DNA from 2 places in the Parabacteroides sp. AF39-10AC genome. Region 2 is predicted to be linked to the other one. Evidence: riboswitches for the same ligand, from Rfam matches in the RefSeq annotation. Region 2 holds a riboswitch; the other holds the start of a gene.
The links. A riboswitch is a leader RNA that binds a small molecule or an ion and turns the genes downstream of it on or off. The one in region 2 is predicted to bind cobalamin.
Positions count from the first base shown of each region.

Region 1: linked by a shared signal. The riboswitch ahead of DW033_RS10925 (porin family protein) and the one ahead of DW033_RS09150 (TonB-dependent receptor) in region 2 are both predicted to bind cobalamin.

Region 1 is NZ_QTLP01000010.1:72,546-86,913, reverse strand. It holds gene DW033_RS10950 (3-deoxy-D-manno-octulosonic acid transferase) at 1-531, opposite strand, end outside; gene gltX (glutamate--tRNA ligase) at 534-2,051, opposite strand; gene DW033_RS10940 (HD family phosphohydrolase) at 2,147-4,186, shown strand; gene DW033_RS10935 (low molecular weight protein-tyrosine-phosphatase) at 4,293-4,784, opposite strand; gene priA (primosomal protein N') at 4,844-7,306, opposite strand; gene DW033_RS10925 (porin family protein) at 7,394-8,002, opposite strand; cobalamin riboswitch at 8,294-8,497, opposite strand; gene coaW (type II pantothenate kinase) at 8,517-9,371, opposite strand; gene scpA (methylmalonyl-CoA mutase) at 9,501-11,648, opposite strand; gene mutA (methylmalonyl-CoA mutase small subunit) at 11,661-13,520, opposite strand; tRNA gene DW033_RS10905 (tRNA-Glu) at 13,792-13,863, shown strand; gene DW033_RS10900 (NAD(P)-dependent oxidoreductase) at 13,958-14,368, shown strand, end outside.
Region 2 is NZ_QTLP01000008.1:6,975-15,501, reverse strand. It holds gene DW033_RS09165 (DUF5074 domain-containing protein) at 1-813, opposite strand, end outside; gene DW033_RS09160 (hypothetical protein) at 810-2,090, opposite strand; gene DW033_RS09155 (YncE family protein) at 2,100-3,254, opposite strand; gene DW033_RS09150 (TonB-dependent receptor) at 3,251-5,266, opposite strand; cobalamin riboswitch at 5,319-5,528, opposite strand; gene nrdG (anaerobic ribonucleoside-triphosphate reductase activating protein) at 5,569-6,069, opposite strand; gene DW033_RS09140 (anaerobic ribonucleoside triphosphate reductase) at 6,103-8,310, opposite strand.

The sequences.
Region 1 (14,368 bases), on a different contig from region 2:
AACAAAAAGATGATTAAAATAAGATAGCATCTTCCGGTACGGCTTTCCGAACCATTGGAAAAATAGCTGGTCGGGGCGGAATATAGCGGAAATGATATAAACCGGTATTCCCCGCTTCCGCAACTCACGCAAATAGTTCCCCCAAAACTCGTACTTGATAAATATGGCGATCGCCGGGTTCGCCAAATTCAGGAACTTCTTCACCCGGAAAGGCGTATCGAAAGGAAGGTAGCAGATCACGTCCGCTCCCTTGTAATTCTTCCGTACCTCATAGCCAGAGGGAGAAAAGAAAGTCAGCAACACCTTATACTCCGGATGTTCCGCCTTGATCTTCTCGATCATAGGGCGCCCTTGCTCGAACTCGCCCAGCGAGGAGGCATGGAACCAGATGTATTTAGCGTTCCGGTCGATCTTCTCACGAAGTATGGAATTTGTTTTCCATTGCCCGAATCGCATCAGTCTCGCCTTTTTATGGAAAGGCGAGATCAAAGCGACTACAAAAGCGTAGAGATGTATTGCTAAACTGTACATGATTATTTTAATATCTCGATAGCCCGTTGGATACGGCGGATAGACTCCTCTTTACCCAAAGCCTCGGTGATATCAAAGATACCGGGGCCCTTACCCTCGCCAACCAAGGCCAGACGGGCGGCGTTCATGATATTCCCCAAATGATATCCCTTGCTCTCGATCCAAGCCTTGCACTCGTTCTCGGTACCTTCTACGTCGAACGGCTCACGGGCACGCAGTTGTTCGATAAACTCACCCAATTGAACAGCGGAATCCTCTTTCCAGCGTTTCTTGCGGGTTTTCTCATCGTACTCCGTCGGGGCGATAAAGAAGAAAGAGCAAAGATCCCATAACTCACTCACGAAATTGACACGGCCTTTCATCATACCGACTACTTTCTCTACATAAGCATGGGTAGTCTGGATACCATGGCTTTCCACGATCGGCAAGAATAGGTCTGCGATCTCCACATTACTCTTCTCCAGCAAATAGTGGTGGTTAAACCATCTGCCTTTCTCATAATCGAACTTAGCACCGCTCTTGCTGCAACGAGACAGGTCGAACAAACGGATCAAATCATCCATGCTCATCACCTCTTGATCATTACCCGGATTCCAGCCCAGCAAAGCGAGGAAGTTTACGACAGCCTCGGGGAAGTAGCCACTCTCACGATAGCCCGATGAGACATCACCCGTCTTCGGATCGTGCCATTCCAAGGGGAATACAGGGAAGCCCAGACGATCGCCGTCACGCTTGCTCAACTTACCATTACCTTCCGGTTTCAACAGCAACGACAGGTGGGCGAAACTAGGCATCGTATCTTCCCAACCGAAGAAACGATATAATAATACGTGAAGCGGCGCGCTCGGCAACCACTCCTCACCACGGATCACATGGGTAACCTCCATTAAATGGTCGTCAACGATATTCGCCAAGTGGTAAGTAGGCAATTGGTCAGCCGATTTATATAATACTTTATCATCCAAGATAGAGGAGTTGATAACGACCTCGCCACGGATCAAGTCATTCACATGGATATCCTCATTCGGCTCGATCTTAGCACGAACCACATACTGATGACTGGACTCGATTAGGTTCTGAACCTCTTCAGGGGAAAGTGTCAACGAGTTGCGCATTAGCGAACGGGTAGAGGCGTCGTATTGGAAATTGGCGATCTCCTTCCGTTTCTCCTCCAACTCGGCAGGCGTATCGAACGCTATATAAGCATGGCCATCGTTCAGCAATTGATCGACATACTTCTTGTAGATCTCACGACGCTCGCTCTGGCGATACGGGCCGTAGTTGCCGCCGAAGCTCACGCCCTCGTCGAACTTGATACCTAGCCAAGTCAAGGCCTCGATGATATAGTCTTCCGCCCCGGGAACGAAGCGTTGGGAATCCGTATCCTCGATACGGAGAATCATATCACCGCCATTCTGTTTAGCGAATAAATAGTTGTATAAAGCCGTGCGGACACCTCCGATATGCAGCGCCCCCGTAGGACTAGGCGCAAAGCGTACTCTTACTTTTCTTTGAGTCATAATACTTACATTCTATAATAATGCGGCAAAAGTACGCCTTTTTTTCCGCTTAGTGAAGTTTTTTACGTATATTTCGGACGCTAAAAGGAATCTATATGAAACAAAAGAATTACAATATACCGACCGTGGTCTACTTCGTGGTGACCGCGTTACTTATCGCCTACTTCTTCCCCCGGGAGGGAAAATTCCGTTATCAGTTCTATGAAGGCAAGCCTTGGAGGTACGGATTGCTCACCGCCCCGAGCGATTTCCCGATCTACAAGACCGACGACGAGGTAAAAGCGGAGAAAGACAGCGTACTCCGTAAGTTCGAGCCTTATTACCGCATGAACCCCGGCATCCAGAAGGAAGAGGTCGAGAAACTGCGCACCAACTACAATAACGACAATAGCCTGCGAAGCAAAGTATCCCCCGCTTACATGCAGTACATCGAGAGCAGTCTAATTAACTTATACAAGAACGGTATCATCTCATCGCAGGATCTGGACGAGCTACGGAAAGAGGAATACTCACGTGTCAACCTCTTGGAGAACGCCGTCGCACAGCCCCGCTACGTGAGCGACTTCTTCACCGTGCGCACCGCCTACGAGTTCATTATCAACAACTGCCCGTCACGGCTGGACAAATCCATCCTGCAATCGTGTGACATCAATAACTACCTCACCGAGAACATATCCTATGCCGCTGACATGTCCGACAAGATCAAGGAGGATATGCTACAGGGCGTATCGATCGCCAACGGCATGGTACAAGCCGGAGAACGTATCGTAGACCGGGGCGAGATCATCGACAACCATACCTACAACGTGCTCCGTTCCCTAAAGGCCATACACGAGGCCAAGACCGGGGGCACGCAGACGCAAGGCATCATATTGGCCGGACAATTCGTGCTCGTCTTCGGGCTAATGTTCTGTTTCTGGCTCTACCTATGGTCTTTCCGCTTGAAGATATTCCACAACCGGAAGAACGTACTATTCTTGATCCTCTGCATATTCGTGAGTTGCATCCTTACGGAACTATGTGTTACCTACGCATTATTCAACGTATATATATTGCCGTTCGCCATCGTACCGATCGTAGTACGTACCTTCTTCGATTCCCGGACGGCGCTTTTCACGCACCTTATCATCGTGCTGATCTGCTCGTTGATGGTACCTTTCCCGCATGAGTTCCTGTTGCTACAAACCATAGCGGGCATGGTCGTGACGTTCAGCCTGAGAAACCTGAGCGAACGTTCGCAACTGATCCGGTGCGCATTCTTCATCTTCCTCTCGTACGCCATCTGCTACATGAGCCTCACGTTGTTCCAAGAGGCGAACCTGAATAAGATCAACTGGATGATGATGCTCTATTTCGGCATCAACTTCATCCTCGTCATGTTCACCTACGTATTGGTATATATGCTGGAGAAGACGTTCGGCTACGTATCGGACATCACCTTGGTGGAACTGTCCAACATCAACAACCCGATCTTGAAAAAGCTTAGCGAGACTTGCCCGGGCACGTTCCAGCACTCCTTGCAGGTATCCATCCTCGCTTCCGAGGCGGCCGCCAAGATCGGCGCCAACGCCCAACTGGTACGTACCGGCGCCCTTTATCACGACATCGGGAAGATGAGCAACCCCGTCTTCTTCACCGAGAACCAATCGAGCGTGAACCCGCATAACCAGTTATCGTTCGACCAAAGCGCGCAGATCATCATCAGCCACGTCACCAAGGGCGTGAAGATCGCCGAGAAGGCCCTGTTACCCAAGGCGGTTATCAGCTTCATCCGTACGCACCACGGGCGTGGCAAGGCGAAGTATTTTTACAACTCTTTCAAGAACCAATACCCGGACAAGCCGATTAACGACGAGCTATTCACCTACCCCGGCCCGAATCCCTTCTCGAAGGAGACCGCCGTACTGATGATGGCCGATTCCGTGGAAGCCGCCTCCCGCAGCTTGAAGGAACATACCGAAGAGAGTATCAGCGCCTTGGTGAACAAGATCATCGACGGGCAGATCGCCGACGGCTTGCTAAAGAGCGCTCCGCTGACCTTCAAGGACGTGGAGACCATAAAGAGCGTATTCGTAGACAAACTGAAAACCATGTTCCATACCCGAATCAGCTATCCGGACTTGAAAAAACAATAATTATCAAGCAGATAGGCATACAGCCATCGGCACAGAACCATAATGCCTATTGTAAGGTTCTTATAATCGCAGTTATAAGCATCTTACAATGGGCATTCTAGCAACCTTACGATGGGCATCGTAATAATCGGCAATATTCCAACAACCCGGCGCAAGCGTCTTCCAATAGATCCAAGACCAGCTCGAAGCCCTCGGCACCGCTATAATAAGGATCCGGGACGTGATCGTACAACTTATTCCGGGAGAACTCGGTCATCCGATGTATCTTAGCGACGGATTCCAGATCGGGAGCCATCCGTTTCAAATCCGTTATATTTTGGTCGTCCATGCCGATAATCAAATCGAAGTCATGGAAGTCCCACTGACGTACCGGACGGGAGATCGAATCCAACGAATATCCCCTGCGAGCCGCATGCGCCCGCATCCTTGAATCTGCCCGGTCTCCCTCATGATAGCCGGTGATCCCGGCGGAATCGATCTCGATCCGAGCTTCCAGCCCCGCATCCTTCACCAACTTCTTCATTACCGCCTCCGCCGAAGGGGAACGGCATATATTTCCCAAACACACAAACAACAACCGTATCTTTTCCTCCTTCATCCCTAAGCTCCTTTCCTTTAATTTTCAATTTTCAATTCTCAATTCTCCATTTTCAATTCTCAAGCCGGGTCCACATCATAATGAACCAACAACTGCTTAAATAGCGCATATCCCTGCATCTCCGCATGAATCCCCTCCAATATCTCACGAAGCGGAGCGATCCCGGCGGATATCTCGATCTTCAAGACGATCTTCTTGATATGAAGCGTCTGTACCCGAGTGATAGGCGGCGTAACCGGCCCCAACACCCGCTCACCCAAACGAGCACGAAGTTTCTCGGCGTATAAAGCAGACATTTCCTGCAAAGCCTCCTCATTCCGACTTCGAAGGATCAAGACGATCAAACGGTAGTAAGGCGGGTAACGGAACATACTACGCTCGCTCAATTGCAAGCTCACCATTTCCTTATAAGCAAAATGCTGCACCATACGGATCAAAGGATGCTCCGGCTGAGTAGTCTGCAAGATCACCGTACCCCGCTTATCCCGTCGTCCGGCACGTCCGCTAACCTGTACCATCAATTGATAAGCCCGCTCGTGCGCCCGGAAGTCAGGGAAATTCATCAGGCTATCGGCACTCAGGATTCCGACCACGCTGACATTCCCGAAATCCAATCCCTTCGACAACATCTGGGTACCAATCAAGATTTGTGTCTTCCCCTTCTCGAAATCCGAGATGATCCGCTCGTAAGCCGTGCGGGTACGGGCCGTATCGAAATCCAGCCGCTCCACCTTCGCCGCTGGGAATTGCCCAGCGATCTCCTCCTCTACCTTCTCCGTACCGAAGCCTTGCATCTTGAACTCCGTCCCCTTACACTCGGGACATACCTGCGGCAAGCGGTAGGTATAACCGCAATAATGGCAAACCAGCTGATTATGCGCCTTGTGGTAGGTAAGGCTAACGTCGCAATTCACGCAACGAGGCACCCACCCGCACCCTCGGCACTCGATCATCGGGGCGAATCCCCGGCGGTTCTGGAATAGGATCGCCTGCTCGCCCCGGGATAGGGCCTCCCGCACCTTCTCCACCAACAGAGGGGAGAAAAGGGTATCTTTCATGATCTTCTTGCGCTTTAGCTCCTTCACGTCCACCGTAATAATCTCCGGCATCAAGCAATCACCGTAGCGGGTAGATAACTCAACCAGACCGTATTTCCCCGCCGTAGCGTTGAAATAAGAATCGATGGAGGGAGTGGCGGAACCCAATAAGGTCTTACCGCCGTGCATACCCGCCAAGACGATGGCAGCGTTACGGGCATGGTAACGGGGTGCCGGGTCCTGCTGCTTATACGTATTCTCATGCTCCTCGTCCACGATAATCAAGCCCAAGTCCTTAAACGGAAGGAAGAGGGACGAACGGACCCCCAATACCAGCATAGGCTCGTCGTTATGCAATAGCTTATTCCAAACTTCCACCCGCTCGTTATCCGAGAACTTAGAGTGGTAGACCAATAGCTTATCCCCGAATAATTTCGCCAGCCGTTCCGTGATCTGGGTCGTGATAGCGATCTCCGGCAACATATATAAAACCTGCCGCCCCAGCCGCAAGACCTCATGGATCAAACGGACGTATATCTCGGTCTTACCACTGGAAGTCACGCCATGAAGCAAGCAGACCTCTTTCGTCTTGAAAGCCTCATGGATCTCTCCATAGGCTTTCTCTTGCGCCGGACTGAGCGGATTCGGCTCTTGCAAGCGGCAGACAGATACTTGCAAACGACCCACCTCTTTCTCGTAACTCTCCAAGATACCCCGTTTCAGCAGCCCCTCCAATACCGCAGAGGTATAACCACTGCGTTCCAATAGCTCTTTCTTGGAAAGCTCCTTCGATAAAGCGGGATTCAAGGTATGGCTTAAATCCAAGAAGCTGACCAGCAGAAGCTCTTGCTTCTTCGCTCGTTTCAAATCCTCGAACACCGCCTGTAATTTCGTCTCATCCCGGTAAGCCTCGGCCAAACGGATAAACGCCTGTGTCTTGGGAACGAATCCTCGCTTTAGCTCCTCGCTCACCTCGACCGCCCCTTTCACCATCAAGGAAGAGACGATCGGGACAACATTTCGAAGACCGGTCTTCTTCTCCAACTCCGAGATCGTCAATTTCAAAACCCCGCTAAAAGCATCCAGTACCGCTTGCTCGTTCGGGCGCAAGGGGGCGGTGGCCTCGAAATCCTCATTATAAGTAACCGCCGTCTCGCTTTCCAACTTTAAGCCGGAAGGCAAGGCCGCCTTATACACGTCGCCCAGCTTACATATATAATAAGAAGATATCCATTTCCAGAAACGGAGTTGCGGACGGCGGAGCACCGGCGTGGCATCCAGCAAAGCGTAGATCTCCTTCGTCTCAAAATCGGATACCGGTTCCCGGTCGTGTACCTCCATGACGATAGCCGTATAATATCGTTTCTTCCCGAAATGCACGATCACCCGGCAACCGGGAGTCACGGCTCTCTCCAGATCTTCGGGTATCCGATAGGTATAGCTATTCTCCAAAGGAAGGGGAAGTATGACGTCCGCGTATTTCATTCAAACAGGTGTTTCATTACGAGCCCAAAAATAACAAAAAAGGCCGGACTTCTAAAGCCCAGCCTCTCTCATTTTATTTTCACCTATTTAGAACAAGATCGCTGCCGTGATAGACCATCCACGGTTCTTTCCGGCACCGTCGGAGAGGTTCACCTTCTCAATACTATAGTTATCAGTCAGTCCCAGACCATAATTGAAACCCACCTGCAAGTGGCTGATCAGTTCCACGCCGGCACCGAAGTTAAGACCTGCGCTGAAATTCTTCGCCTTCACCTGATCCGCTACGGAACCCGGGATATCCCAAAACTTATCACCGCCTACACGGAAACCGATATACGGACCGGCTGCCAGATACGCCTTGACGATCGGTAAGCCGAATTTCCATTTCAAGTTGACCGGAACATCGATATAATCCGTCTTCATCGAAGTCTTCACCCCGCCAGCCGAGGTCGTTTCCAAACCCTTTTGCGAATACAACACTGCCGCATCGATCCCGACACCCACCAACGGTAAGGTCGTCTCGATCATCGGACCCACTTGGAAGCCGGTTACGTTATCCGCTTTCAACACGTCCGAGTTGAAATGAACAGACGATATATTCACACCTCCCTTGATACCGAATTTAAGCTGAGCGTTCGCCGGAAGCGCCATCAACGCTAGCAAGGCAACCATAACAAGTCCCACAATTTTCTTCATATTCATACTTCTTTTGTTAATTACTCGTTGCAAATAAACGCACTTTTCTAATAATAAACAAATATTCTCTATAGAGTGTTCACGGAATACCCCAGTCCTTTAAACGCAAAGAAAGCATGCATCTTACACACGGAGCTCATCCCGTCGGTCAGATTCATGCTTCTTTCCCTAATTATTATGGCAAAATAATTATCCGAAACCATGAGACGACTTGATAAGAAAACCTTGGATAAAGAATAGTAAAAACCGGATACGGTTCTTGCGTTCTCTTCCGGCCTTTCCTCGAAGCCGTCGAAAATATACACGCCTTGCAGGTCTTCTGACTTACTTCCGGTCTTAAGCGCCTTCCCATTCACTTGAATGAACAGTGGCAACAGTATTGCTCAACCCGTTTATGAAGCTTACAGCAGCGGGACTGTCCGGGATTCTCACCCGATTCCCTTTTAATCCCTATCCGGCGATTGCCGAAAGGGAACAAAGCATGTAGCAAAGATACATAAAGTTTTGATGTAGCCTAACACTTTCCACAAAAAATATCCTTATATTCCCGGTTCCTGATATAGCATAAAGCCGCCCCGATAGCCGTGCGATACTCGGCATACTCCGGTATCTTGAAATGGACATCGCACATCTCCTCCAGACGGGGGAAAATATCCGGGCATTGTGGCAAGCGAGTTAGGTTACCGATCAATACGATATTCTTGATATCGCCATTTAACGAGGCGAAAACAGCTCCTTGCCCGATGGTCTGCAAGACCATATGAACGATACCGAGAGCGATATCCTCAACCTTAGCGTTCGCGTCCACTTTTCCGAAAATAGAGGCTGTCACGTCCAGCGGCAGGCCGGGTAACGGATGCGGCGTAATATCCCGGATATGCAAGTCGATATCATTCAAGGAACCGTGCTCGGCCAAAGACGCTATTTGGTGAAAGTCATGCGTTTTCAATAATAGCTTAGACAAGCCGAGGATGGTTCCGCCACCGATACCCAATCCCCCGATATGCTCGATCGTGGAGCCTTGTACCTTGACAAAGGAGGTACCCGTTCCCATGCTGACCACCAATAGACTGTCCAGTCCCGTATTATATTGCGCCCCTAGCCCATTCGCAAGGAACTCATCCGTCTTCGCAGTTGGTAAGCCATATAAAGGTTGATCGATATAAGCACTACCTACACCTGTCAAGATCACTTTCTCTATATTCGAGAGCGAGATGTTATTATCATAAATATATTTACCGAAGGCCCCGAATAAAGAGGTTACCGGATCGGTAGCTTTCACGAACATCGGGTTCTTGATCTTCTTATCCTCCACGCCGACGATCTTGGTCGTGCTACCTCCCACATCTATACCTATAACGATTCCCATGATTCTTTCCCTTTTTAATTGAATAATCGCTACAAAAGTACATAAACCCGCATACAATACTAAAAAAGGCCGGACAAAATCAATTGTCCAGCCTCTCTTTATTTAAAAACCGTAAGGCCTAAACTCTATTTATTCGCCTAACAAGATCTCAAGGATCTGGCAAGCTGCCTTCGATACGGAAGTACCCGGGCCAAAGATAGCGGCAACGCCAGCCTTATACAAGAAATCATAGTCTTGAGCCGGGATTACACCTCCAGCAATAACGATGATGTCCTCGCGACCTAGTTTCTTCAACTCCTCGATAACCTGCGGAACCAACGTCTTATGACCAGCGGCCAAAGAAGAAACGCCCATTACGTGAACGTCGTTCTCCACAGCTTGACGGGCAGCCTCGGCCGGAGTCTGGAACAACGGTCCCATATCTACGTCGAAACCACAGTCCGCATAACCAGTAGCGACAACCTTAGCGCCACGGTCGTGTCCGTCCTGACCCATCTTAGCGATCATGATACGAGGCTGACGGCCTTCTTTCTTAGCGAATTGCTCGCAAAGCTCGCAAGCTTTCTGGAAGTCTGCGTCTTTCTTAGTTTCTGATGAATACACGCCTGAAATAGTTCTAATGATTGCTTTATAACGACCTACAACCACCTCGCAAGCATCGGAGATCTCTCCCAATGACGCACGCAAGCCGGCAGCCTTAACAGCCAACTCTAATAAGTTGCCCTTCTTCGTCTTCACGCACTCCGTGATATCAGCCAAAGCTTTTTGAACAGCGGCTTCGTCACGGTTAGCACGCAACTCCTTCAAAGCGGCGATCTGCTCGTTACGTACGGCTGTATTATCGATCTCTAGGATATCGATCGGATCTTCCTTCGGCAAACGATATTTGTTAACACCAACGATGGTCTGAACACCAGAGTCGATACGAGCCTGTGTACGAGCGGCAGCTTCCTCGATACGCATCTTAGGAAGACCTGTCTCGATGGCTTTCGCCATACCACCCATGCTCTCGATCTCTTGGATCAATGCCCAACCTTTATGTACCAACTCATTCGTCAAAGACTCTACATAGTAAGAACCAGCCCACGGGTCGATCTCCTTACAGATCTTAGTCTCTTCCTGAATGTAAATCTGTGTATTACGAGCGATACGAGCAGAGAAGTCGGTCGGCAAAGCGATCGCCTCATCCAATGCGTTCGTATGCAAAGATTGTGTATGTCCTAATGTAGCGGCCATAGCCTCGATACAAGTACGTCCTACGTTATTGAACGGATCTTGCTCGGTCAATGACCAACCGGAAGTCTGGCTATGTGTACGCAATGCCAATGATTTCGGGTTCTTAGCGCCGAAGCTCTTCACGATCTTCGCCCACAACATACGAGCCGCACGCATCTTGGCGATCTCCATGAAGTGATTTACACCGATAGCCCAGAAGAATGACAAACGGGGAGCGAACGCATCCACATCGATACCGGCGTTGATACCGGCACGAAGATATTCCATACCGTCGCACAACGTATAAGCCATCTCGATATCAGCCGTAGCACCAGCCTCCTGCATATGATAACCGGAGATAGAGATAGAGTTGAACTTCGGCATCTTCTGAGAGGTGTACTCGAAGATATCAGCGATAATCTTCATGGAGAACTCAGGCGGATAGATATAGGTATTACGTACCATGAACTCTTTCAAGATATCGTTCTGGATCGTACCGGCCATTTCCTCCAACTTAGCACCTTGCTCCAAACCTGCGTTGATATAGAATGCCAATACCGGAAGCACACCACCATTCATGGTCATGGAAACAGACATCTTGTTCAAAGGAATACCATCGAACAACACTTTCATGTTCTCCAAGGAACAGATAGATACACCCGCTTTACCTACATCACCAACCACACGTTCGTTGTCGGCATCGTAACCACGGTGAGTCGGAAGGTCGAACGCAACGGACAAACCTTTCTGACCGGAAGCCAAGTTACGGCGATAGAAAGCGTTAGACTCCTCAGCGGTAGAGAAACCTGCGTACTGACGGATTGTCCAAGGACGCATAGCGTACATACCGCTGTACGGGCCACGTAGATAAGGAGGCAAACCAGAAGCATAGTTCAAGTGCTCCATACCCTCCAAGTCTTCTTTTGTATATACAGGTTTCACCTCGATATGCTCGGGTGTTTTCCAATTGGGCTCGATACCATTGGCTTTTGCCCATTCGGCAGCGTTTGTAGCTGCGAATCCGGCATTCTTTATATCTATGTTTTTAAAATTTGGTCTCATAATTGTTTATACTTAAGCGATTCCTAATTTAGCGTTGAATGCTTTCAATGTCTCAAGCACATTGCTCTTTACATTTACGAACTGGTCGATACCTTGAGCCTTCAAGTCGTCCGCGCAAGCAGGAGCTCCGGCTACAACGAATTCGGCACGTCCGGCCAAAGCCTTGTAAGCGGCAGGAGCGAATTCAGCATACTCGTCATCACTAGAGCAAAGAACCACGATCTCGGCACCAGCCTTGACAGCAGCCTCAACACCAGCCTCAACCGTATCGAAGCCTAAGTTATCAATTATCTTATATCCGGCACAACCGAAGAAGTTAGCGGAGAACTGTGAACGAGCCAAACGCATCGCCAAGTTACCTATCGTCAACATAAATACCTTCGGAGTCTTGCCACTCTTCTCTGTCGTCATACGCAAAGCCTCGAATTCAGAAGCGCCGCGAGAGAAATCTAGAGCCGGGATCGTTGCCTCACCGCAATGACCACCGCCACAACAGCAAGAACCTTTTTCTTGAATCTTATCGGCAGCTACTTCCGTGAAGTTAGGATACTGGTTAGAACCCAACAATATCTCACGACGGGTAGCAACCGCTTTCTTACGAGCTACATTCGAAGCGTTAACGGCATTCTGGATCTCACCTGCGTTCACGGCAACGGAGAATCCTCCTTTTTCCTCAACCTCCAAGAACAACTTCCAAGCGACATCAGCCAAGGAATTCGTCAATACCTCTACATAATAAGAACCGGCAGACGGGTCAACGACCTTATCCAAGTGGCACTCTTCCTTCAATAATAATTGTTGGTTACGTGCGATACGCTCGGAGAAATCGTCTGGAGTCTGGTAAATCTTATCAAACGGGCGAACCGTGATAGAGTCTACGCCGGCAAGAGCGGCAGACATAGCCTCAGTTTGAGAACGAAGCAAGTTTACGTGAGCATCGTAAACCGTCATGTTCCACTCTGAAGTCTGTGCGTGAGCAACCATCTTGCAAGCGCATTCGCAGGCCGGCTTATAAGCGGCTACGATCTCGGCCCACAACCAACGAGCCGCACGGAACTTAGCGATTTCCATGAAGTAGTTAGAGCTGATACCTAAATTGAATTTGATTTTCTTGGCAACCTCGTCAGCGGTGAAACCAGCCTCGGTAAGTTTTGCCATCAATTCGTTACCCCAAGCCAAGGCGTAACCTAATTCCTGAGAAATGTAAGCGCCAGCATTGTTGAAAAGGAACGCATTTACAGCCAATACACGGTAGTTAGGCAAAGCCTGTCCAGCTTTGAGCACAGCTGCGGCACCTTCTACCCACTCACTGTTTTCTTTACCTTTTACTAAAGGTTTCTTGAAAGCGTCATAGTTTACAGAACCGTAGCACTTCTCTGCGTCGACACCCTTGCCTTTGAAGTAGTCAGCCAAGATACCGATCAACTTCTCCGCTTTGCAGTTGCAAGTGTTGAAGTTCAATTCTACGGAAGCCGGACAAATACCTTCTAATAAAGTAGCTATATTCTCCTCGTTCACCTCATCACCTTTGATGATGAACCCAAGAGAAGTAACACCTTTCGTCAAAAGGTCAAGTGCTTTCTCGTTAGCACCCTTGAAGCAGCAAACTTCAATGTTCTGGCGTACCTTCCAATCGTTGTCTTTCTTCGTTCCACGAACATAAGGGAATTCACCGGGAAGAGACTCTGTAGTCTTTAAACCCTCGATGTCTTCTGCACGATAGAAAGGATTTACATTAAATCCTTCGCCTGTCTTCCAAACAAGCTTTTTCTCAAACGGTACCCCTTTCAGGTCGGCCGTTATCTTCGCCATCCACTCTTCAGTAGACACAGGAGCGAATTCTGAGAAAAGTTTTTCTTTAAGTTCTGCCATAATATTAGTTGTTTATTAAACTGGTATTAGTAATGTTCAATACTATTTTGTTCAATTACAGATGGCAAAGGTAGAATAAATAAACAGTACCGACAATGAAAAAACAATGAAATCGCAACTACTTTTAACGCCTTTTAGTGGTATTCTCCCCGTTTTCTTGGCATTTTGATAAAAAACACACTTTTTCTTCAAAAAAACTCGGTTCAACTATTGCAGAATTAAAAAATATATCTACCTTTGCATCGTCAAACAAAAACAATGACACCTAAATGGTGGATTCGTCTAACGGTTAGGACACATGCCTCTCACGCATGTAATACGAGTTCGATTCTCGTATCCACTACAAAAGCTCTCAATCTATTGGTTGGGAGTTTTTTTTTATATACCTTCGCTACCCGATAGTATCCTAAGTCTTTTATTATACACTAAATTATATCATGAAAAGTAAAAAGACCGTCTTTCTGACCGGAGCCACCGGGACGATGGGGCATGCCGGATTGGTCGAGTTGTCCAAGCGGCTAGATCGTTTTAATATAACACTTTTGGCTCGTCCAAGCAAAATCAATAAAGAGAAATTAGCCGCATATGAGGCCATGGCAGGGATCCGTATCGTTTGGGGAGACTTGACAAATTATCAAGATGTCTTAAATGGAGTAATGGGGGCGGACTACGTATTGCATGTAGGTGGAATGGTTTCCCCGGCAGCGGATTATTTCCCTAAAAAAACCTTGAAAGTAAACACGACCGCCGCCCAATATATCGTGGATGCCGTAAAAGCACAACCGAACTCTGACCGGATCAAGGTAGTCTATATCGGCTCCGTGGCGCAAACCGGCCACCGTAACGCA
Region 2 (8,527 bases):
CGTACCATCCTTGGATTGAACGATAGAGCCGAAACCTCGTTGAATCTCCTTCTCTAGCCCTTTTACAGTCTCTTTCTCGATCGGGGCGGCGATGGTACGGATAATTTTATCGGTTTTCGGATCTATTATTAATAAACCATATTGTTGATGGACGGCAAAGACAAGGTCGTTAGCACGTACCATGGTACCGATCTGGGCATAATACAACTCACCGTATCCATCGGCGTTCGGATTTCCGGAACCTTCTATTTGTTTGCCGATCGCCATCTTATCGCTATCGTAGATCCAGATACCGTTGCTGGTTCCTATATAGCCTTTGTGCTCGTCTACCGGAAGATAGGAACGGCCGTCGGCTATGGATTTGCCCTCGGCGTTTTGGGCGATATACTTGAATTCCTTGATCACCTTCATGGTCTTGGCATCGCATACGGCAAACCGGCTTCCGGTGATTTTTGCCCCGGGATCTCGTTCTTGCTTAGAGACTAGGTAGAACTTATCGCCATAGATCGTACCGAATTGCGTGGTACATCCTAACTCATGCCCCGGATTCTCGGTCTGGAAGACACGATAGTGCCATTCTCCATCTTGAGTAAGGAAATTGACGGTACTGTTCTGATGGCCGTACCAATCCTCGTTTACGATAAATGTACCTTGACTGTAATCCATATCCGTGGAACGCAGGATGGAAGATTGTGACGGTACATCCCTCATTTGGACCCGATCGATGCCGGCGGCGATCCATGAGGTATTGCCTTGGGCCATTAGGCCGCTCGTGGCGAACGTACAGAGAAGTAAGGTAATCGTCTTTTTCATAAGCCTTTTATTTTTAAGATTGCTTGATCGTATTGTAATTTCATTTGTTCGCTTACCGGATCGGGTACGATGATGGAAGGGGTGGCGATGTGTAAATCCTGCGCACGGATAATCTCCGTCGAGGTCTCTCCGATCCAACCGCAATATTGGTTTACCGCCGTGTATACCTTGATAAAGTCCACGCCGGGTAATTCCACCTTATTGCCTTCCGCGTCCACGGCCCATTCGATATCGAAGCTGTTCAGATCCTTGTAATCGTTCGGATGGTTATCCACGTATCCCCATGGATACGAATAGAGTACGTAGTATTTACCCGTATCACTCTCGTCCGTAGCGTTATCCTTTAACCGGGTACCGGAGAAAGTCAAGGAATTCTCTTCAATCCATTTCGGATAATAACTTTGCGTATGATATATATTTTTCGCTATATAACCGGTATTGCCTTGATTATCTTTCCATGGTACATAAGTAGCGTCACTCCATTGCTGGCCCATGTCTGGCTCGGGGATCTTGTTGGGATCTGGACGATCATAGGTAATGCGATAATTCTTGATGGTTTCCGGTTTATAGTATTCACTACCGGCCAGTTCGTACCATTCATCGTCCAGTAAGCCGTTCAGGTTCGTGTCGAAAGAGACCATGACAATACCGGGCTCGCAGCTGCCTCCCTTTTTCTCTTGATATTCCGGCAGGTCGGAATAGAAAGAGTTCCCAAGGATCATAAAGTCCTTCTTCCCTTTGACGTTGATGACCGTATGGTCGAAGCCGAAGATAACGTATCCTCCGTATCCTCCGAGGGAGATCATCACGTCATTCGTACCGGAGATATTCTCCTCTACCTTTTTCAGGATGGTTTCTTTCGTATCGCCTTCCTCGTATTCGGGCATCGTATTGACGAACTGACCCGGTGCGGGACAAAAGTCGTATACCTTGGATAGGTAAGGACTGTACTCTATATCCTCCTGCATCACCTCGAAACGAAAATCGTGCTTATAGGGGGTCTCCTTATCGATGATCTCGAAGGTCATCTGATAGGTGCCCGTATCTTTCGCAAGGAAGATATAAGAACGTTCGGTAGATACGAGAGAGTCCGTCCCGTTCCGGTGCAGTGTCCACCGATACTCGTCGCCGGTAAAGGCCGGGCTGAGTAGATAGGTTTTCATGCGGGGCAGATAATAGACATCATCGATACCCAAGCTAACCATCTGTATCTTGTCTTGGGTACAGGATAGAAATGCTAGGAAACCTGAAATGAATAGATATAAAACTTGTCTCATAACGCTGTTCTATTTATAAAGGAAAACCATATGGGCGGGGATATCCCCGGTACGTACGCCCCATTTTCGTATCCCGTTCTTATCGTAGCAATAGAGGGTCCCGCTGGATACGTAATTCTTGGCATCGGTGACGAAGATGTCTTTCGTATAGGGATGGACCATGATCCCGTATGGGATACGAATGTCTTTCTCGCTACCGTCGGTGATAAAGTTCGTGCTGATCACCTCTTTGGTACGGACATCTATGATTCCGTACGAGATGCTGTTACTCTGCGTATTCACGTTCCATTCCGTACTGTAATAGAAGAGGGAATCTCCGCTGATGCAAAGGTTGGAGCAAGGGATATTCAGGGTATCGGTAACCACCATCTCATTATATCCTTTTCGCTTTTCCAGTACATACAGGTTGGAATGTACCGTATCGTAATCTCCCCGAGAAGTTACCCATAATTTACCGTATTTATCCGCACGGATACGGTGCAGATTGATCCCTACCGGAATCTTTTGGACTTGCTTGAAACGGTTTAGTTCGATGACGGAAACCGTATTGTCGTACTCCGGGGCACGATAGCCTCCGGAATTCACTACGTAGATATATTCACCCAAAATCTCTAATTCATCCGGCTGGTAGCCGACAATGACTTTAGCGTCTATTTTCAGGCTGGTCGTGTCTACCCGATATACGGCTCCTTGTGGAGCATTCGGGTCGATTTGCACGGGGCCGACATAAGAGGTTACATAGGCGTTTCCCCGGTAAAAACGGATGTACCGGCAGTTAGGAATGTCTATTTGCGTGATCCGCTCACAAGTCCGGGCGTCCAATACTTCTACTTTATGGGAACAATTGACTACAACATATAGCTTACTTCCGTAAATCTGGATATCATTGCCTACATCGCCCAACTCCTTGACCACGTTTGGGTTCCGTTCCGAGTAGAGGTTACGGATATAATAACCGTTCACGTAATCCAGATAATCCAGCGTACATTTATTGCTTCCCATATTCCCCTCGTTCACTAAATACATCCCTTGAGGATTCGCCTCGGGGTGGATACCATCGGAGACCAGCTCGTATTCCGATGGAACTACGATCTCGATCTTACGGCAGGATGAAAAAGCGCAACCGATCAGGATACCTATTATATATAATGTATGTCTTTTCATATCTCGATCGTTAAAGACACTTTGTAATTTCGTTTCGGCATCGGATAATTCAGGATCACGTCGTAGTCTTGGCTTAACAGGTTGTTTACCTCTACGGCAGCCTTGATAAGTCCGAATTTGAATTTCAAATCTTTCGACAAGGAGATGTCGCTGGTGTACCACGGTTGCGTATAATTGTATTTGATATTTTCCTGCTGGTTATACCGCTCTCCCACATATATGAAACTATAGTTGAGGTTCCATCCCTTGAAAGAGGCTTGTGCGATGGCGGAGCCGCTATGCCAAGGGATATAAGGGATTTGATCTCCGTAATAGGTATCCGAGGGATCCGTGAAGTCTTGGGCCTTTTGATAGGTGTATTGTACGCGTAGCGTGACGAACAAATCTTTTACCGGATTGACGGTCGTTTCCGTACTGACATCTATACCTTTGATTTCTACCTTACCCAAATTCAGCATCGTCCAACGGAACTGCTGGCCTTTGGGGTAAGCGATGATCTTGTCTTTCACCTTGTTGTAATAACCATCCGCCTGTATCTTGAAGCGATAGAAAAGATGGTTCTCCCATGTTTTCGTGTAAGCGAAGCCGGCATCATATTGGGTTACGTATTCCGGGTTTAATTTGGAGTTTCCCATATCGGCGTAATACAAATCGTTGAAGGTGGGCATGCGGAAGATCCGTTTATAGAAAGCGCGTACATTAAAGTCTTGTTTCTCGAACGGCTTATAGGAGGCGAACACGGCGGGTGTGAGGATTTGCCGGGCTTCCGGTGCGGGGCCTTCTTCTACACGGTCGTTGATAAAAGTCGCCAGTCCGCTGGCCTGTAATTTTACTTTTCCTAACCGGAGCGCCGTAGCGACCGAAAGGAGGTTGGTGAAGCGTTCCGGGTAAACGAATCCATACATATCGGCGTTCATCTTGTTCCATTGCAAGTCGTAAGAAGCAGAGACATCCCAGTTCGAGAGGATGGAGTAGACATTAGCGGAAGATAGGTAAATCTCCCGTTGCTTATACAGGTTATCTACATGAATCAGCTTGTCGTCGTTGTTCACATAATGCGTACGGTAGAAAGCGTATTTCGCATTGACCTGTGTCTTGAATTTACTATTGATTTCTTTGATATAGGAGCCTTGCATGAAAGAGTTCGTATCCCATACTCGTTCGCCGCGTCGCCATACGTTGTTTACGATAGCCCCCGGGATACCTCGTTCGGAATTGTAGTTGTAGAACTTAAGATTCCAAGTACCGTCGCTCATCTTGCCATACAATCCGGCCTCTAGGCGGGTGGCGTTGATATCCCCGTTTTCCCGGACGGCGGTCGTATCGTAAGCGATCTCTCCGGCAGGGTTGATACGGCGGTAACGAAATTTGTATTTACCGCTTCCGCTTAACCATTCGGCGCTGAAAGAGGCGGCTACGTTTTCTGATATCTTATATTCGAACAGGGCCGAGGGATTGATAACGTCGAAGGAACCGACTTTCATCGTGGCACGGATATTCGTTGTTTTTCCTTCTTCGAAACGAGGACGACGAGAACGCAGATAAAGCGTACCGGCCGCACCGAAATCTTTCGCGGATTGGAAGATATCGCTCTTCTGGCCATTGTATAAAGAAATCTCCTCGATATTGTCTAAGGAATACATTCCGAGGTCTACTTGTCCGTTTTGCGCGTTGCTTAATTCGATACCGTCGTAGAAAACACCCATATGGTTCGTTCCCATGCTTCGGATGTTTACGGTCTTGATACCTCCTACGCCCCCATAGTCTTTCAATTGGACGCCCGAGAAGTAGCGTAAAGCATCCGCTACCGTGTGGCTGTTCAAATTTTGTAATTCTTTCCCCGATAGTTTTTGGGAAGGAATTACCTCTTTAAAGCTGAAACTCCGGGCCGTGACCGTAACTTCGTCCAAGTGTTGGATAGAGTCGAGTTTGCTTTGTCCATGGGACATACCTATCGCCAGCATCGATAATACGCAAGCGAGGTATCCCTTTCTAGCAAAGGATAACACCATTATTTAAAACCTGTTTAGAAAATGATTCGTACCAAGCCGCTCTGTCCTCGCGAACGACTTCTCCCTAACTGGCAGGTCTTCTGACTGACTCCCATCCCGAAAGCCTTCCCGATATATATCCTTATATACCAGTGGCGAAAGTGTTTCCGGAATGTTTGAAATAGAGCTTCACAGCAACGGGACTGTTCAGGAATTACACCTGATTCCCATTTAATCCGTAACCCCGGTTGGGTGAAACGGAACCAATTCGGGACAAAGGTATGAAATCTTGTTAATATCCGGGCTATAATTGGAGAATTTCCTTAAATGAAAGGGTTGTACTTGTATGTTACGATTTCCTTTTTATTTAAAGAAGCTTGTACGTCAATTAACCGTTGGTTGCTGCTTCCCCGGAATAAAAGGCTCTCATCCCGAAGGGTTTGTTTGTAGCGGCCATCTACCAATACGTCGATATAGGATAATAAGGCGGCTTGTGCCGGGTTCTTTATCAGGTCCTCGAATTTATATCCCGTGTAGCACCAGATCGTCTTTTGGCTTTTTTCCTTGATCGCCTTGGCTACCTCGGTGAAGCCTTCCGGCTGGAACATGGGATCTCCACCACTGAAGGTGACGTTGGCGAACTCGTCAGCCAGCACTTTCTCCACGATCTCTTCCGTTCTTACTTTCTTCCCTTTATGGATATCCCATGATTCGGGGTTGTGGCAACCCGGGCATTTGTTCGGGCAACCCGCCGCATAGATGGCGGTCCGGAATCCCGGACCGTCTACGGTGGTATCTTCGATGATATCTATGATGGACAACATGGTAATTGAAAATTGACAATTGACAATTGAAAATTAGTTGTGGGTGATGCGGTCGTTCAGCTCGGATAGCTTGGCGTTGTTCCAACGGTCGGTGGTTCCTACCAAGTAACCGGTGATGCGTTGAAGTTTGTCCAAGTGTTTGCTGCCGCATTTCGGGCAGGCTTCCAGATTCGGGGTGGAGTTCTCGTAGCCACAATCCAGACAACGGTTACGATTATGGTTTACGGAACCGTATCCGATATTGTATTTATCCATCATATCCACGACACGCATGATCGCTTCGGGGTTATGGGTAGCGTCGCCATCCATCTCTACGTAAAAGATATGGCCGCCACGAGTCAAATCATGATAAGGAGCTTCCACTTCGGCTTTATGACGGGCACTGCACTTATAATATACCGGGACGTGATTAGAGTTCGTATAATAATCCCGATCCGTGATACCCGGAAGCGATCCGAACTTCTTACGATCTTTTCCCGTGAACTTGCCGGACAAGCCTTCAGCCGGAGTTGCCAGTACGCTATAATTGTGTTGGTATTGCTCAGAGAATTGGTTGGCGCGATCCCGGATATACGTAACGATCCTTATGCCTAAGGCCTGCGAATCCTCATCTTCGCCATGATGCTTCCCGGTAAGGGCTACCAAGCATTCGGCCAGTCCGATAAAGCCGATACCCAAGGTGCCTTGGTTGATAACGGAGGCTATCGAATCGTTAGGCTTCAATTTTTCCGAGCCTAACCACAAGGAAGACATCAACAACGGGAATTGCTTTGCGTAAGCGGTTTTCTGGAACTCCATACGCTCATGCAACTGACGAGCCGTAAGTTCCAACATATGATCCAGTTTGGCGAAAAACAGGGCGATACGTTCCTCCTTGTTCTCCACCTGCATGCACTCGATAGCCAATCGTACGATATTGATCGTCGAGAAAGATAGATTACCTCGTCCGATAGAAGTCTTTGGTCCGAAACGATTCTCGAATACACGGGTACGGCATCCCATGGTCGCTACCTCGTGGATATAGCGCTGAGGATCGTCCGCTTTCCAATCCTCGCTTTGGTTGAAGGTCGCGTCGAGATTCAAGAAGTTCGGGAAGAAACGACGGGCGGTGACCTTGCAGGCCAATTGGTAAAGATCGTAGTTACGGTCTTCCGGCAGATAGCTTACGCCTCGTTTCTTTTTCCATATCTGGATCGGGAAGATAGCGGTCTCGCCGTTACCTACGCCTCTGTAAGTGCTTTTTAATAACTCCCGGATGATACAACGACCTTCCGCCGAGGTGTCGGTTCCATAATTGATGGAGCTGAATACCACTTGGTTGCCTCCACGGGAATGGATCGTGTTCATATTATGGATAAAAGCCTCCATCGATTGGTGTACACGGCTTACCGTGCGGTTGATGGCATGTTGTATGACGCGTCTATCACCGCTTAATCCATCCAAGGTCTGTGTCTGGTAATCGTCGATAGGCTTATTATATAAGTGGGAGAAATCCTGTCCGTATAAATCCTCTAAGGTCTTTACTTCCTCGATAAAGCTATTACGTACGTAAGGAGCTAGGTAGAAATCGAACGCCGGTATCGCCTGTCCGCCATGCATCTCGTTTTGGGCGGTCTCTAGAGAGATACAGCCAAGGATGCTTGCGGTTTCGATTCGTTTAGCCGGACGTGATTCGCCATGACCGGCGGAGAACCCGTATTTCAGGATGCGATCCAACGGGTGTTGTACGCAGGTCAAGCTTTTAGTCGGATAATAATCTTTATCATGAATATGGAGGTAGTTGTTAGATACGGCTTCCTTGACCTCTTCGCTCAATAAATAGTCATCGACAAACGGCTTGGTGGTCTCGCTGGAGAATTTCATCATCATGCCGGCGGGTGTATCGGCGTTCATATTCGCGTTCTCACGGGTGATGTCGTTGGATTTGATATTGATAATCTCCAAGAACATATCCCGTGTTTTCGCCTTGCGGGCTACGCTTCGCTGATTTCGGTAAGCGATATATTTCTGCGCTACGTCCTTCCGGCTACTGGCCATCAATTCCAGTTCCACGGCATCTTGAATCGCCTCTACGGTCATTTGAGGTTCTCCCTTGAATGAGATATGGTCTGTGATCTGGCGAATCAGTTGCATATCTTCTCCCTTGTCTGTATGCAACATGGCTTTACGGATAGCGGTTACTATCTTCTCCTCGTTGAAGCCAACGATACGCCCGTCCCGTTTAACAACTGTCTGTATCATGATGTCGATTAATTTGTGATTGATTATGCGTGCAAAGGTATCTTATTACTCTATATGATTTTCTTTTTGGAAAACTTTTTGCTGATTAAATTATGTTAAGGTGTTAATTTGTAGTGTGTTGTAAAAAGTTTTGGAAAACTTTCCATCTTGTATGATTGCTTTTGTTTTCCTTTTTGGCGATGTGGTGTGTTATAAGCTTCTCTTTGTAAAGCTTTTA